3 regions of the Bittarella massiliensis (ex Durand et al. 2017) genome follow, and region 1 is predicted to be linked to each of the others. Evidence: riboswitches for the same ligand, from Rfam matches in the RefSeq annotation. Region 1 holds a riboswitch; each other region holds the start of a gene.
The links. Region 1 has a riboswitch for cobalamin ahead of GT748_RS10690 (immunoglobulin-like domain-containing protein). Riboswitches for the same ligand answer to the same signal wherever they lie in the genome.
Positions count from the first base shown of each region.

Region 2: another riboswitch for cobalamin. It lies ahead of GT748_RS05575 (hypothetical protein); the one in region 1 lies ahead of GT748_RS10690 (immunoglobulin-like domain-containing protein).
Region 3: another riboswitch for cobalamin. It lies ahead of GT748_RS09085 (ribonucleoside triphosphate reductase); the one in region 1 lies ahead of GT748_RS10690 (immunoglobulin-like domain-containing protein).

Region 1 covers NZ_WWVY01000009.1:81,162-86,102, reverse strand. The annotation lists gene GT748_RS10690 (immunoglobulin-like domain-containing protein) at 1-2,851, opposite strand, end outside; cobalamin riboswitch at 3,116-3,355, opposite strand; gene GT748_RS10685 (MFS transporter) at 3,536-4,042, shown strand; gene GT748_RS10680 (replication-associated recombination protein A) at 4,116-4,941, opposite strand, start outside.
Region 2 covers NZ_WWVY01000003.1:349,191-354,131, reverse strand. The annotation lists gene GT748_RS05575 (hypothetical protein) at 1-1,988, opposite strand, end outside; cobalamin riboswitch at 2,135-2,336, opposite strand; gene GT748_RS05570 (iron chaperone) at 2,511-2,882, shown strand; tRNA gene GT748_RS05565 (tRNA-Gly) at 3,081-3,154, opposite strand; gene GT748_RS05560 (EamA family transporter) at 3,339-3,779, shown strand; gene GT748_RS05555 (manganese catalase family protein) at 4,476-4,941, opposite strand, start outside.
Region 3 covers NZ_WWVY01000007.1:67,078-72,018, reverse strand. The annotation lists gene GT748_RS09090 (Mbeg1-like protein) at 33-1,223, shown strand; cobalamin riboswitch at 1,862-2,053, shown strand; gene GT748_RS09085 (ribonucleoside triphosphate reductase) at 2,193-4,295, shown strand; gene GT748_RS09080 (anaerobic ribonucleoside-triphosphate reductase activating protein) at 4,292-4,941, shown strand, end outside.

The sequences.
Region 1 (4,941 bases):
GGATGGTGACGCGCACCGGGTTTCCCTTGGTCTCGGCGGCCAGAGAGACCGCCTGCGCCCCCACCTCTTTGCCGTTTACGGTGACGACGGCGGCGGGGTCCTTGACATTCAGGGTGAGGGTCACCTCGTCCTTGGCCTCGTCCACCGGGATGGTGTAGCTGCTCTCCCCCGGCTGCAACGCGATGTCGAGCCCCTCGACCGAGAGGGCGGCGACCTCATTGGTAAAGGCGGGGATGGTCAGCGCGACCTGGGCGGTGATGCCGGGGACGGCCGCTGTGCCGTCGGCGTTCTTCACCTTCTCATAACGCAGGCTCTTCAGAGGGGTGGAGAGGGTGACCTGCGCGTCGGGCTCGCCAAAGTCGGGCCGCTTGAGCAGCTCAAAGAGGTTGGAGCCGCCGTAACCACCGGTGGTGGTGCCGATGTAGCCGTAGGGAGAGGCGCTCCAGCTGCCCAGCTCCACCCCCACGTTGCCAGGGCAGGAACTGTTTTTCAGGGTGTAGACAAAGGCGTCGCCCTCCCTGTGCATCCGGTAGAAGGAGACGTGGCCGTTTGCCCGGTCCCACCCCAGGTTGTGGGTGATGAAGTCAGGGCTCTCGTTTGCGCCCTTGATGCCGTCAAAGAGGGCGGCCTCATAGGCCTTCATCTCGGCGTTGGCGGCGTCCACCTCGGCCTGGGTGATCCCCTTGATGGTGACCGGGAAGGTCTTGGTGGCGCTGACCCCCTGGTAGGTGAGGGTCAATTTGAGATTGGTCTGGGTGTCGGGCGCACCGACGCTGCGGTAGACATTGCAGCGCAGATAGCTGGCGGTGAGGTAGTTGGTCCCATCCGCCGCCGCGCTGTCGGTGGACCACTGGTAACTCATGGCCCTGTTCTCAGGGGTGTCGGCAATCATCCCCGCCTTGATCAGGTCGCCGACATCCTTGAGCTGGATGTCGAATTCCAGCGCCTGGGGGTCGATTTCGGTCAGCCCCAGGCTGCTCATCTCGGTAAAGCCGTCGAGGGTGACCCCCGCCAGCGCCGCATCGACGGCCGTCTGGGCGGCGTCGTGCTCCTGCTGGGTGACAGCGGGGACCGTGAGGGGAATCTCCACCGTCCGCTTGGTGACCGAGCCGGAGGTGTAACTGTCCTTGTCGATGGTGAGGGTCAGCTTGACGGTGGCGTCGGGCTCGCCGTAGGCGGGCCGGTTGACCTTCACCGAGCTGGAGCCGTAGGAGGGCGGATCGATAACAGCGGTGTTGTCACTCGCCCACTTCAGCGCGACGTCGCTATACCCGCTCACCCCATAGGAGGAGAGGGTCTTTTGCAGTTTCAGCGGGCCCACCACGTGGTCGGCGTCGGCATTGTCCAGGCCGATGAGGGCAAATCTGTCCGCCCCGCCAAAGAGGGCGGCGGCGCCGTCGATCTGCTCCTGGGTGGTCTTTGTGTGCGCCGGCACGGTGACCAGAACGGTCTTTTCGCAAAAGACGCCGGGGACACTCGCCTTGGAGAAGCGGAAGGTGACCTCTCCCTGCACCTTTTCGTCGGTGAAGGTGACCTTCCCGTTTTCATCGCCCGCCGCAGCGGAGATGTTGGCGTTGCCGCTGGAGACCACCTCGACTGAAATGTCGGTGCGGTCCATCTGCAACTGCCAGGTGGTCTCGACATTGTCCACCGGCACGTCGTTGTAATCGCTGTCCCAATCGGTCTCCCGCACATAGAGACCGTTGGTCGCAGAGAGGCTCACCCCGTCCACCGCGGCCTGGATCTCGGCGCGCACCTCGTCGGCGGTGACGGCCTTGACGGTGACCGAAAAGACCTTGGTGTCGCTTGCCGTGCCGCGGGAGATGGTGGCGGTGAGGGTGAGGGTCACATCCACCCCGTCAGTGGGGCGGGTGAGCTTGCCGTTGTCGCCGAGGACCGCTTGATTGTCGCTCTGCCAGGCGATGCTGGTCCCGGCGCTGCCGGCGGTGGGCAGGGTCAAATCGCCCTTCACCGCCGAGAGGTCGCCCAGATCCAGCTCGCCTTTGGCCTTGGCCACCGCCTCGGCGTCGGTGTAGGTCACCTCAGTGACCGTCAGCTCGGCATAGGGGCGGCTGATGTCGATGGCCGGATTCCCCTTGCTGTCGTACCAACTGCTCTTGCGGACAGCGGAGAGGGTGTACCGGCCCGCCTCGTCAAAGGTGAGGGAGGCGACGCCGTTTTCGTCGGTGGTGCCCACCTCGGCCTCTGCCCCGCCGTCTTTAGAGGCGAGGATGGTTGCCCCCTTGACCGGCGACGCCGCCGCGGCGTTCATCCCCGCGGTGCCCATGAGGGTGACCGAGACGGGTTCGCCAGTGTTGGCCGTCAGGCTGTCACCGGCAAAATAGGTGTAGAGGCTGCCGGCGTATGCACTGTACCAGAGGTCGTATAGGGTGACCTCGTCGCCATTTGCCAGGGGGCAGCCGTCGATGAGGTAGCCGGTGCCGTCCTTTGCGGGATAGGCGTCGTTGACCATGTACATGAAATAGACATCGGTCGGGGCGTCGGCGTTGGTGTCCAAAAAGTCCTGCAAAAAGCCGGGAGTGGCGTCGATAACGTCCGCCGGGTCCAGGCCGTTGTCCACGCAGTACTGCGCCAATACATGCAGGGGGGTGTAAAAACCGGGGTCCTTGTCCGCCCAGGCCGTGAGGCCATATTCGGGCAGGGACTTGTAGGTGTCGGGCAGGGTGATGGCCGTCGGCTCAACCGCCGTAAAGCCGTACCCCTCGACCCGCAGGGTGGTGCTGATCCCGGCGCCGCCCCGAGGGGCGCCGGCCGCGGCATAGGCCGGGGTCAGCAGGGCGCCCAGCGCCAGACAGAGCGCCAGGACCAAGCTTGTCAGTCGTTTTGTCATTGTCTCTCTCCTTTTTTTGTTCCCTTCGGGGGAAAAAGGAAAGGGCCCGCCGAAACTCGGCGGGCCCCAAAGAGCGTACACAAATAGCCGGAGCCAATATTCACCCCGCGCATTGCTGTACCATCTTTTCCTCACCGAAAGAAGGGTATAGTTTTTCGTTCTGAAAAACTGTGTCGTTTTCTTCATCAAATAGGAGCTGGTTTGCCATTGGCAAGCCAGCTTTTTTGTGCAACAAACACAAATTGTTTCATCGAACAAAAAAACTATACGTATACATTGCCGGCAGATATCCTGACTTGAGGCTGCGGGCGGCCTGTTGGCCGCCACTCCTCCCCCCGCCCTTCCCAGCGCGCGCCCAGAACGCGCGCCAGTGGTTGCGGGGTTCGTCCCCTCTCACAGTAGAGTGAACTGTTGCGGATTTGCACCGCATTCCCCGTCCGGCGGCAGGGCTTTTGCCCGCCGCCTCCACAGCCAAAAGGCTGTACCGACACCCCTATGGTACAGGCATTTTTTGGAATTGTCAATGCCTGACCGAGCGATTTTTCCCCCTTTCGGCAGGGGGCGGCCTCCCCGCAAAATCGACGGCCTTCCTTGTTTTGCGGCCGGTTTCATGGTATGATAAAAAATATCGATCCCGGCGAACAAGGGGCGCCGACTTGAAACGAAAAAGGAGCGATCTCCCCCATGGGAATTTTTGTTGCAATAGCCATCCTCTTCATTTTGATCTCCTGCGTCCTCTTTTTGGTGCGCACCCCGCTGGCCCAGTGGGGCAGTTGGCAGTGGATCTTCCTGGCCTTCAGCGTGCTGCTGCTGCTCTTCTTTGTGGCCATGGTCTGGTACTCCATCCAGACCCACCGGGAGCGCAAGGAGGAGAAGGCCGAGCGGGCCCAGCAGGAGCGGGAGGCACGCCGCCGGCAGGCCGCCATCACCTACGACGACCTGGACATCCTCCCCGAGGAGGAGCGGGAGGAGCCCGATGACTTTGACTACGAGGGGTACAGCCAGGTCGAGGAGGGCGAGATCGTCTACATCGACGGCAAGGTGATGATCGCCGGTTCGGAAGAGGCCAACGCCGCGGTGGCCGCCCTCAAGGCCGAGAAGGAGGAGGCCCGCCGCCGGGACGCCGAGGAGAAAGCCCGCCTCAAGGCCGAGGAAGAGGCCCGTCAAAAGGGCGAAGATCCCCAGGAATGACCCCGTTTTTCGGCAGCCAAAAGCCGCCTCCACCGCGCGTTGCGGCAGGGGCGGCTTTTTTGCTGGAAAGGGGCTACTTCTCCCCCTCCTTGTGGCGGGCCTTGATCCCGTCCCAGTAGGCCTTGGCGGCCTGCTCGGTCTTGTTGGGGCCGTACTGGTAGTAGACCCGGCCGCGCAGGCTGTCGGGCAGGTACTGCTGGGCCACATAGTGGTCGGGGTAGTCGTGGGGCAGGCGGTAGCTGAGCCCGCGGCCCATCTTGGCCGCCCCGCCGTAGTGGGCGTCTTTGATGGAGGCGGGCACGTCGGAGTAGCGGCCCGCCTCCACGTCGGCCATGGCGGCGGCGATGGCCAGGTTGGCCGAATTGGATTTGGGGGCGGTGGCCATGAGGATGGCGGCCTGGGCCAGGGGGATGCGCCCCTCGGGCAGCCCCAGTTGCAGGGCGCTGTCGACGCAGGCCTTGACGATGGCCACGCACTGGGGGTAGGCCAGACCCACGTCCTCGCTGGCGATCACCAGCAGCCGCCGGCAGGCCGAGGGCAGGTCCCCCGCCGCCAGCAGCCGGGCCAGGTAGTGGACAGCCGCGTCCGGGTCGGACCCGCGAATCGACTTTTGCAGGGCGCTCATCACGTCGTAGTGGGCGTCGCCGTCCCGGTCGTAGCGCATGGCCGAGCGCTGGGCCACCTGCATCGCCCGCTCCAGGGTGATGGTCTTTTCCTCCCCGCCCTCGTCAAAGCCGGTGCCGTTGCAGCACAGCTCCACCGCGTTGAGGGACTTGCGCACATCCCCCCCGCAGCTCTGGGCGATGTAGTCGGCCACCTCGTCGGGACAGTGGATGGGGTAGCCCATCTCCCCCGCCATCTTCTCAAAGGCGCGCAGCACCGCCCGCTTGACCTCCTGT
Region 2 (4,941 bases), on a different contig from region 1:
CCGCCGAGTTTGTCGGCAATCAACTGGGCGGCAGCGGCCATCTGCTCCTCGATGGCGGCCACCCGGGCGCGGCTGTCGGCCAGCCGCTGCCGGTTGGCCAGTTTCTCCCGCTGGGCGTCGGGGAGGGCCTCATAGCGCGATTGCAGGCTGTCCACCGCGGCGCGGTCGCCGGAGGTGAGGGCGGAAAGGGCGGGCAGGGCGGCGATGTCCTCGTCCAGCTTCTGGACGATCGCCTCCTGGCGCAGGGTCTCGATGGCGGCCGCCGCCTTTTGCAGGGTGTCGGCGCCGGTAATCTGTGAGCGCTCCTGGGCGGAGAGGGCCTCGTAGGCCGAGAGCAGGGCGCTCACCTTGTCCGCGTCTTGCAGGGTGAGGGACGAGAGGTCGAGAGAGGCGATGCCCTGGTTGATGCGGGCGATGGGGTCGGCGGTGGAGAGGGCCAAGATCTCCTCCAACTTGCCGTGGTTTGTCACCTTGGCCTGTTCGGCGGCAGAGAGGGCGCGGTAGCGGCTCTCCACCCGCCGGGCCTCCGCCAGGTTGATATAGCGGTAGGAGTCGGCGTCGGGCAGCCGCTCGATCTGGCGCTGCACATCGGCGGCGGTGATGGCGGTGTCCCCCTTGTTGCCGTAGCAGTAGAGGTAGCTGGCGTCGTTGTACCAGACCAGCGAGCCGTTGGGGGCGATGGCGATGCTCTGGGTGCAGTACTGGCGGCGGCCGATGCCCGGGACCACCTCGACCTGGGGAGCGGTCTGGCCCTCCCTGTCTTTTAAGATGAAGAGGTTGTCGGAATTCTCGTTGGCCACAAAGTAGAGATAGACCTGGTTGCCGTTTTCGGCGCTGGCGTAGGCGGTGGTCAGGGCGGCGGAGCCGGCGCTGTTGACGGTGCCGGTCTGGTAGAGGGTGGTCATGGTGTTGACGTCGACGACAAAGACCGGCATCTGCGCGCCAAACCCCTGGCCGGCCAGGTAGAGCCGGTCGTTGTAGATGACCGGGGAGGACTGGGTGTCGCCCCCCGAGATGCCGGCCGTCCACTCCCGCAGGCTGGCCTGGTCCAACTTGCCGTCGGCGCGCAGTTTGTAGCTGCGCACCGCCGCCCCCGCCGTGGGGTGGCCGGAGGAGAGGTAGACGCGGCCATCCTTTTCATAGTAAAAGGGGGTGGAGCGGGCGTTGTAGCCGCTGGGCAGCGAGAAGGTGTCGGCCACCGCGCCGGTCTTGTAGTTGACCGACCAGACGGTGCTGGAGCCGGTATAGTTGGCGTCGGTGAAGACGGCGTAGTCCCCGGCAAAGGCCACGCCGTTTGTGTTGAAGCCGGCGTCGGAGGGGGAGGCGACGGTCCAGTTTGCGGCCTTGACCTCGGTGGTGCTGGCGGGATTTTCGTCGGCGGTGTCAAAGCAGGCGTAGACCCCGCCGGTGCGGTAGGAGCCGGTGAACACCCGCCCGTCGTGGCAGATGACCGGGCTCTGCATGGCCGAACCCGGCAGCTCCTGGGTGACGTAGAGCTGCTCGAGGGTCTCGGCGTCAAAGACGCGCAGGAAGTTTTTCTGCACCCCGGTGGCGTCGGCATCCAGGTTGTTGATCTCGCAGGGGACGAAGATTTTGCCGTCCCCCGCGCCCAGGATCATGGTGTACTGGTTGTGGGCCGCGCCGAAGACCGGGGCGCTGGCCACCTCTTTGCCGCTGTCCAGCTCGTACTTGCGCAGGCGCTGGAAACTGTAATTGTAGACGTAGTTCCCCAGGATGACCGGGGTGCCCGACGAGTCGGTCCAGGAGGTGGAGTCGCCGACTTGCTTCTCCCACTTGCGTTCGATCTCGCCGGCGGTGGTGGGGGTTTTGGCGTCGGAGACGCCTTTGAGCCCGTCGGTCCCTAAAAACTGGGGCCAGCCCAGTTCTGTCGACGGCTCTGCCGCCAGGGCGGGCAGGCTGCCGGAGGCGCAGAGGCAGAGCGCCAGCAGCGCCGCTGTCGCCCGCTTTTTTACAGAGATGTTTCCCATTTTCTTCTCTTCCTCTCGATGGTCGCGGGGATGGCAGCCGGGGGAGGACGACAAAAAAAGACCGTCGTCCGACGGCCTTTCGTGCAAAAAGGGCGGGCGCAGGGCGGCCCAGCCTGTTTTGGCACTTTTGTCCTCGGCCGGAACTACTCATACACCCTGTTGCGGCAGGTCTCCTGACTCGGATGTCTCCCTACTCTCCAACCCGCCTTCCCAGGCCCAGATGCCCAGTGGCGGCAGCGAAGCTGCCGTTGGATTTCGCCATCCTCACAGTAGCGGCGACTGTCACGGATTTTCACCGTGTTCCCTCTTGCTCGCCCCCGAGGGGCGACCACAACGAACCATTCTGTTTTTGATGAGACCACTATACCACGGCCCTGGCCCGCAAGTCAATTTGAAGGGGGACTTTGCCGGAGATGCGCGCCTGGAAAGTTTTGTTCCCGGCTGGACGGGCCATCTTGCCGCCGGCTGGATAACGGCGGGGCGGCTGTGAAAAATAAGGGGGAGGGAAAGGAGGGGGCGCGTTTGACCCCATTCACAGCCTATTTGGAGGGGCTCGAGACGGTGTGGCAGCGGGCGGTCCTCGGTGAGGTCCTGCGCTGGGTGGGGGAGAAGTTTCCCGATTTGACCCCTAAAATTGCCTGGAACCAGCCGATGTTCACCGACCACGGCACCTTTATCATCGGCTTTAGCGCCGCAAAGGCCCATCTGGCGGTGGCCCCGGAGAGGGCCGGGATCCTCCGCTTCTCCGGCGCGATCGAACGGGCGGGGTACCGCCACAGCAAGGAGCTCATCCGCATCCCCTGGGGGCAGGCGGTGGACTTTGCGCTGCTGGAAGAGATCATCCGCTTCAACGTAGAGGACAAGCGGGACTGCGCCGCGTTTTGGCGGGGGTAAAGCCGCTCGCCGCGCCGATTCCCCTGCGGGGGCAGAGAGGCGGGGGCCTGCACAGGGGAAAAAGAAAAAAACCGGCGCAAATCGCGCCGGGCGTTGCCGTCGGGGTCTATACCGTGAAAAGATGCCCGCCGCACACCTGCGAGAAACGGCAAAATAAAAAAATGAGCCCGAGCGCGAATGCGCCCAGGCTCAGACTGGTGGAGCAGGCGATGGGAATCGAACCCACAACCTCAGCTTGGGAAGCTGATGTTTTACCACTAAACTACGCCTGCACCTGTAAGTGCTTTACTATTATAGTACGGCTTGCCCCCAAACGTCAAGCCCCGGGCGAGAAATTGCAAAAAAATTCCCCTTTCCCGCCCCTTCGACAGGGCGGGGGGCAGCTGTGGGAAAAAGGGCGTTGTGCGCGGGCGGAAAAGGTGCTATTTTAGAGGGGAGAAAGAGGGGGATCGAGCGATGAAAGAGGCAAAGGGGGAGAAGCGGGTGTGGATTTTGTATGCGGTGTTGTCGGCGGTGTTTGCCGCCCTCACCTCGATTTTGGCCAAGGTGGGCATTGAGAAGATCGACTCCAACCTGGCCACCGCCATCCGCACGGCGGTGGTGTTGGTGATGGCCTGGGGGATCGTCTTTCTCACCGGCGCCCAGGCGGGGCTGCGGCAGATCGGCGGGCGCAGCATGGTCTTTTTGGTGCTGTCGGGGCTGGCCACCGGGGCCTCCTGGCTGTTTTACTACAAGGCCATCCAGATGGGGGAGGTCTCCCGGGTGGTGCCCATCGACAAGTTCAGCGTGGTCATCACTATGGTGCTGGCCTTCGTCTTTTTGCACGAGAAGATCACCCTGAAGACCGCCCTGGGCGGGGTGCTGATCACCGCGGGGACCTTTGTCATGATCTTGTGACCCGGCCTCGGCCGGGAGAGCGGTCGGGCCGCCCCTGACAAAGGCGGGCAAAAGGCGGGAGAGGAGCGACGCGGCTCCCTCCCGCCTTTCTCTGTGCCCTGCGGGCGTGTGGGGGCGGCGCGCCGCGGCCGGGGAAGGGGGAAAACGCCCCCCTTTTACAAGGCGGGCGCACGGTGCGGTTGCCTTTTTGCCGGCAAGCAGTGTTGCCGGCCTTTCCCCAGGGGCGGAGAAACCGCCGCCCACAAGGGGCTTGCCGTTGTCCAAAGGCGGACCGGATCCTTTCGAGCTCCCCCTCGGCCTCCCCCCGTTTTCCGCGCAGACGCGATCTGTGACGGGGGCCTTTCCCCATGGGGGGCTGGTGTCGGGGCATAGGTGCTGTTGCCGCCGGCATGGCGGTCCGGCCCGTCTGGGACGCGGACGGTGTTTTGCGGATCGCGTTTGGGGCATCTCCGCCCATTTTTCGCTTTTTTGTCCCCCCTATCCCCACAGGATGGGACGGAGCGGGGGAAAATGCGGGGAGAAAGGGAAAACACCTTCTGAACGCCTGCCTGTTTGTCCCGTTTTGTGCTTCCATGCGCTGTTGGAGAGGCGGCTGCCGGTCGGCGGGAAAAGGGAAAGCGGCACCGCCAAAGCGATGCCGCTTTCCGACAGGGGGGAGATTTTCCTGTGGGCTGCCCTCGCCCCCCTTTGCGGGGACTAGATGTTGAAGCTGGGCGGCTGCTTTTTGGCCGGGTCAAAGGACTGACCGCCGGGATAGGACAGGTCAAAGTAGATGCGGGAGTCCACTGTGGTGCCCCACTCCTTCTGGCTGCCGGTGTCCTGAATGCGGTTGAAGGCCTCGCGGAACATGGTGTTGTGGGCCTCCTCCCGGTTGAGGAGGAAGTCGATGGTGTCCCGCACCCCCTTGTCGTCGATTTGGCGGTAGAGGTACTGGTAGACCACCTTGGCCCGCTGCTCGGCGGCGATGTCCGAGAGGATGTCGGCTGCCAGGTCGCCGGTCTCGTTGACGTAGGCGGCCGTCCAGAGATAGCCGGAGGCGTTGGCCAGCATGGGGGTCAACCCGGTGAGGACGTGGGCCTCCACGTTCCCCACGGTGGCGTGGGCGGCGTCCAGGTCATGGCCGTTGAGCAGGTTGACCGCGGTGGCCACCATCTCCATGTGG
Region 3 (4,941 bases), on a different contig from region 1:
TCTGTTTGGAAAAGGGCACAAAAAGGGGTATAATGAAAAGCAGAAAGCGCCCCCGCACCGGCTGTCGCCCGGCGCAGGGGGCGGAGGAGGCAAAAACGGTGGCCAACATCTTTGACTATCTGGAATGGCGGGGCGACCTGCGCTTTGACCAGGCGCCCTTTACCTGCGTGGACAACCTCATCCTCTGCCGGCTGTCCTATGTCCCCTTTGACGGGGTGGTCCCCCCGCCGGGGGAGGGGGGACCGATCCCCCTGCGCCGGGCGGCGGAACGGCTCCTCTCCCCGGCCTTTGCCCGCCAGACAGAGGCCATGTGGGCGCGCGACCGCGACCTGCTGCGGGCCCTGGCCGCCAGTGCCCGCTTTGGCGAGATGCCCCTTTTGGGCTATGTCAACGACGTGGACGCCGACGAGCAAAAGCAGTTTTCCGCCCTCTGCGCCCTGCCCGGCGACGGCACCGGCTTTGCCGCCTTCCGGGGGACCGACAACACCCTGGTGGGCTGGAAGGAGGACTTCAACATGGGCTTTGCCACCCCGGTGCCCGCCCAGAGGGAGGCGGTCTCCTACCTCTGCCGAGCGGTGGAGCGAGGGCCGGCGAGCTGGCGGGTGGGGGGCCACTCCAAGGGGGGCAACCTGGCGGTCTACGCCGCCGCCTTTGCCCCGGCCCCGGTGCAGGAGCGGCTGCTCTGGGTGCAGAACAACGACGGCCCCGGCTTTGACGGCGGGGTGCTGGATGGCCCGGGCTACCGGGCGGTGCGGGAGCGGGTGCACACCTACCTGCCCCAGTCCTCGGTGGTGGGGATGCTGCTGGAACACGAGGAGGCCTACACGGTGGTCCACAGCGGCCAGGTGGGGCTGATGCAGCACGACCTCTACTCCTGGGAGGTGAAGGGCCCCGGCTTTGTCTGCCTCGACGAGGTGAGCGCCAGCAGCAAGTTCATCGACAAGACCCTCAAGGACTGGGTGGCCGGGATGAGCAGGGAGGAGCGGGCCACCTTCTTCGACACCCTCTACCAGCTTCTGGCCGGCACCCAGGCCAAGACGGTGGGCGAGCTCTCCGGCGACTGGCTGCACAGCGCCGGGGCGGTGCTGCAGTCCCTCAAAAATGTGGACGAGGACACCCGCCGCCTGATGGGCCAGGTGATGGGCGGCCTCTTTCGCTCGGCGCGGGAGAACCTCCGCCCTGCCCGCCCACGGAGCGAGGGAGGGGAGCGGCGTCTGGAGTAGAGTGCCCTCTCGCCCCGGAGAGCGGGGTCGGCTGCGGCCCGGTCTCCTGTTGCCGCCAGGAAGGGGGGATTGCTTCCCGGCAGGGGGCGGCGGACGTCTCTGTCAAGAGGGCCAGGGCGGCGGAAAGAGCTTGGGAGAAGGGGGACGATTGCCCCCTTTTTCGCCGGGAGGACCTCCATACCGCCCGCCCCCGGGGTAAGAAGTCAGGGTGGTGTCTGAAGTAGGGAACCTTTCGCCCCGGAGAGGGGAGCGGGATCGGCTGCGGTCCGGTCTCCTGTCGCCGCCGGGAAGGAGGGCTTGCTTCCCGGCAGCGGGCAGCGGCCTCTCCTGTCATCTAACGGCCCGCCCGACCTCTGCGCCCGTTGTCCCTTTGCCGCCGGGTGGAAGGTCCACCCGGCGCCCCTGTGGGAGGGACGCGTCCGCCCCTGGTTGGGGCGGGGTGAAATGGGCCTTCCCCCCGACGCTCTGCCCAAACCCCGCCAAGGGCTTCTCCATGCGCCTCGGCGCTTCGGACCCCCTCTCAAAACGCGCCTGTTGTGGCACTCTTTCACCGCAATATCGGCGAAATGACGGTTGACTGGGTGCACAAGATGTAGTATGATTTGATCAATCTGTTTCAGAATCAAAACTAGATATGGAAACGAAAGCACGCGGGTGCCCGGCCTGTCATCGGGCCGGGCGGCAACAGGGAAGACGGGTGAAAAGCCCGCGCGGTCCCGCCGCCGTAAGGAGAGAGCACGCCCCAACTGCCACTGGTTCCCCCGGGAGCTGGGAAGGCGGGGCGCGCGTGGAATCCGAGCCGGAATACCTGCCCGCTGTGCGCGCGCTGCCACGGTGTATGGCGTCAAACGGGCTCTGGTGAGTGACTTTTGTCGCGCCCCTGCCTGCCTTTGGCCGGCAGGGGCTTTTCAGCGCTCTGGGCGTCTCCAGCGGTTTTCTGAAACCACTTTGATGGGAGGACACAATACGATGATCGAATCGATTCGCAAGCGCAGCGGGGACATTGTCCCCTTTGATCCGGAGAAGATCACCTGGGCCATCTTCAAGGCGGCCGCCGCCGTGGGGGGAGACGACTGGCATCGGGCGGAGGAGCTCTCCCGCCAGGTGGTGGAGATGGCCTCGTCCCGCACCGGCGTGCTGGACGTGGAGGAGGTGCAGGACATGGTGGAAAAGGTCCTCATCGAAAACCGCCACGCCCGCACCGCCAAGGCCTACATCCTCTACCGGGAGAAGCGCCAGGGCGCCCGGGAGGCCAACGCCCTCATCGGCGCCACCATCGACATGTTCTCCCAGTACCTGGACGACATGGACTGGAAGATCCAGGAGAACGCCAACACCCAAAAGTCCATCAACGGGATGAACAACTACATCCGCGAGGCCTTTACCAAGCAGTACTGGCTCCACGAGATCTATCCCGAGGAGATCCGCCGCGCCCACACCTCGGGGGACCTGCACCTGCACGACCTGGGCTTTTTCGGCCCCTACTGCGCCGGGTGGGACCTGCGCCAGCTGCTGATGCAGGGCTTTGGCGGGGTGCCCGGCAAGGTGGAGAGCGGCCCGGCCAAGCACCTGCGCTCCTTTTTGGGGCAGATCGTCAACTCCACCTTCACCACCCAGGGCGAGTCGGCCGGCGCCCAGGCCTGGTCCTCCTTTGACACCTACTGCGCCCCCTTCATCCGCTACGACCACATGGACTACGCCGCGGTGAAACAGGCGCTGCAGGAGTTCATCTTCAACCTCAACGTCCCCACCCGGGTGGGCTTTCAGTGCCCCTTCTCCAACCTGACCTTCGACATCGTGGTCCCCTCCACCCTCAAGGACGAGTGCGTGGTCATCGGCGGCCAGCCCATGGACGCCTGCTACGGCGACTTTCAGGCCGAGATGGACCTGCTCAACACCGCCTTCTGCGACGTGATGATGGAGGGGGACCGCCACGGCCGGGTCTTCACCTTCCCCATCCCCACCATCAACGTCACCAAGGAGTTTGACTGGCAGAGCCCGGTGGTGGACAAATTCATGGAGATCACCTGCAAGTACGGCATCCCCTACTTCTCCAACTACATCAACTCCGACCTCTCCCCCGAGGACGCCCTCTCCATGTGCTGCCGGCTGCGGCTTGACACCAGCGAGCTGCGCAAGCGAGGCGGTGGCCTCTTCGGCTCCAACCCCATGACCGGCTCCATCGGGGTGGTCACCCTCAATCTGCCCCGGCTGTGCTACCTGGCCCAGGACGAGGAGGACCTGATGCGGCGGCTGGACGGGCTGCTGGAACTGGCCAAGAACAGCCTGGAAATCAAGCGCAAGACCATTGAAAAGCAGACCGAAAATGGGATGTACCCCTACTCGGCCCACTACCTCAAAGAGGTCAAGGCCCGCACCGGCTCCTACTGGTTCAACCACTTCAACACCATCGGCCTGGTGGGGATGAACGAGGCCTGCCGCAACTTCCTGGGCTGCGAGATCACCGCCCCTGAGGGGCAGCAGTTCGCCCTGCGGGTGCTGGGCCACATGCGGGAGGTCATCACCCGCTTCCAGGAGGAGACCGGCCATGTCTACAACCTGGAGGCCACCCCCGCCGAGGGGACCAGCTACCGCCTGGCCCAGCTCGACCGGGACCGCTACCCCGACATCCTCACCGCCGGGGAGGAGGTGCCCTACTACACCAACTCCACCCAGCTGCCGGTGGGCTACACCGACGACATCTTCGAGACCCTCGACCTGCAGGACGACCTGCAGTGCATGTACACCGGCGGCACGGTGCTCCACCTCTACCTGGGCGAGCAGATCCGGGACATCGAGGTGGCCAAGGCCCTGCTGCAAAAGGCCTTTACCAACTACAAGCTGCCCTACCTCTCTCTGACCCCCACCTTCTCGGTCTGCCCCGAGCACGGCTACATCAGCGGCGAGGTGTACAGCTGCCCCGACTGCGGCGCCGCCACCGAGGTGTGGAGCCGGGTGGTGGGCTATCTCCGCCCGGTGCAGAACTTCCACAAGGGCAAGAAGGAGGAGTACCGCCAGCGGGTCAAGTACGTCATCAAAGAGGGCGAACTCTCCGAGGCGGCCGCCCAGTGAAGGTCGCCGGCATCCAGCGCACCAGCACCATCGACTTCCCCGGGGTGCTGGCCTGCGTCCTCTTCACCCGCGGCTGCGACACCGACTGCTTTTACTGCCACAACCGCGACCTGTTGGGTCCCGGCGACTGCCTGCCCGAAGGGGAGGTGGAGGCCTTTTTGAAAAAGCGCCGGGGGCTGCTGGACGGGGTGGTGGTCAGCGGCGGGGAACCGCTGCTCCAGCCCGATCTGGAGGGGTTTTTGGCCGCCCTCAAGGCCATGGGCTACCGGGTCAAGCTGGACACCAACGGCCGCCAGACCCAGCGGGTGCTGGCCCTGGTGGAGGCGGGGCTCTGCGACTACCTGGCCATCGACTGGAAGGCCCCCCGCCAGCAGTACCTCCAGGTGTGCGGCGTTCCCCCCGAACAGGGGTACGACGCCACCCGCGAGACCCTCTGCCGGCTGGCCGAAAAGGGGGTTCCCTGCGAGGCGCGGACCACCCTCTACCCCGGGCTCACCGCCGGGGCGCTGGTGGAGTTGGCGGGGCAGTTGCCCCCGCTGCCCCGCTACCGGCTCAACTTCTTTCGCACCCCCGCCTGCGCCCGGCAGCGGCACCTCCCCCTGTTGGAGCGCCCCTTCCTTACCCCCGAGCAGGTGCGGGCGGTGGA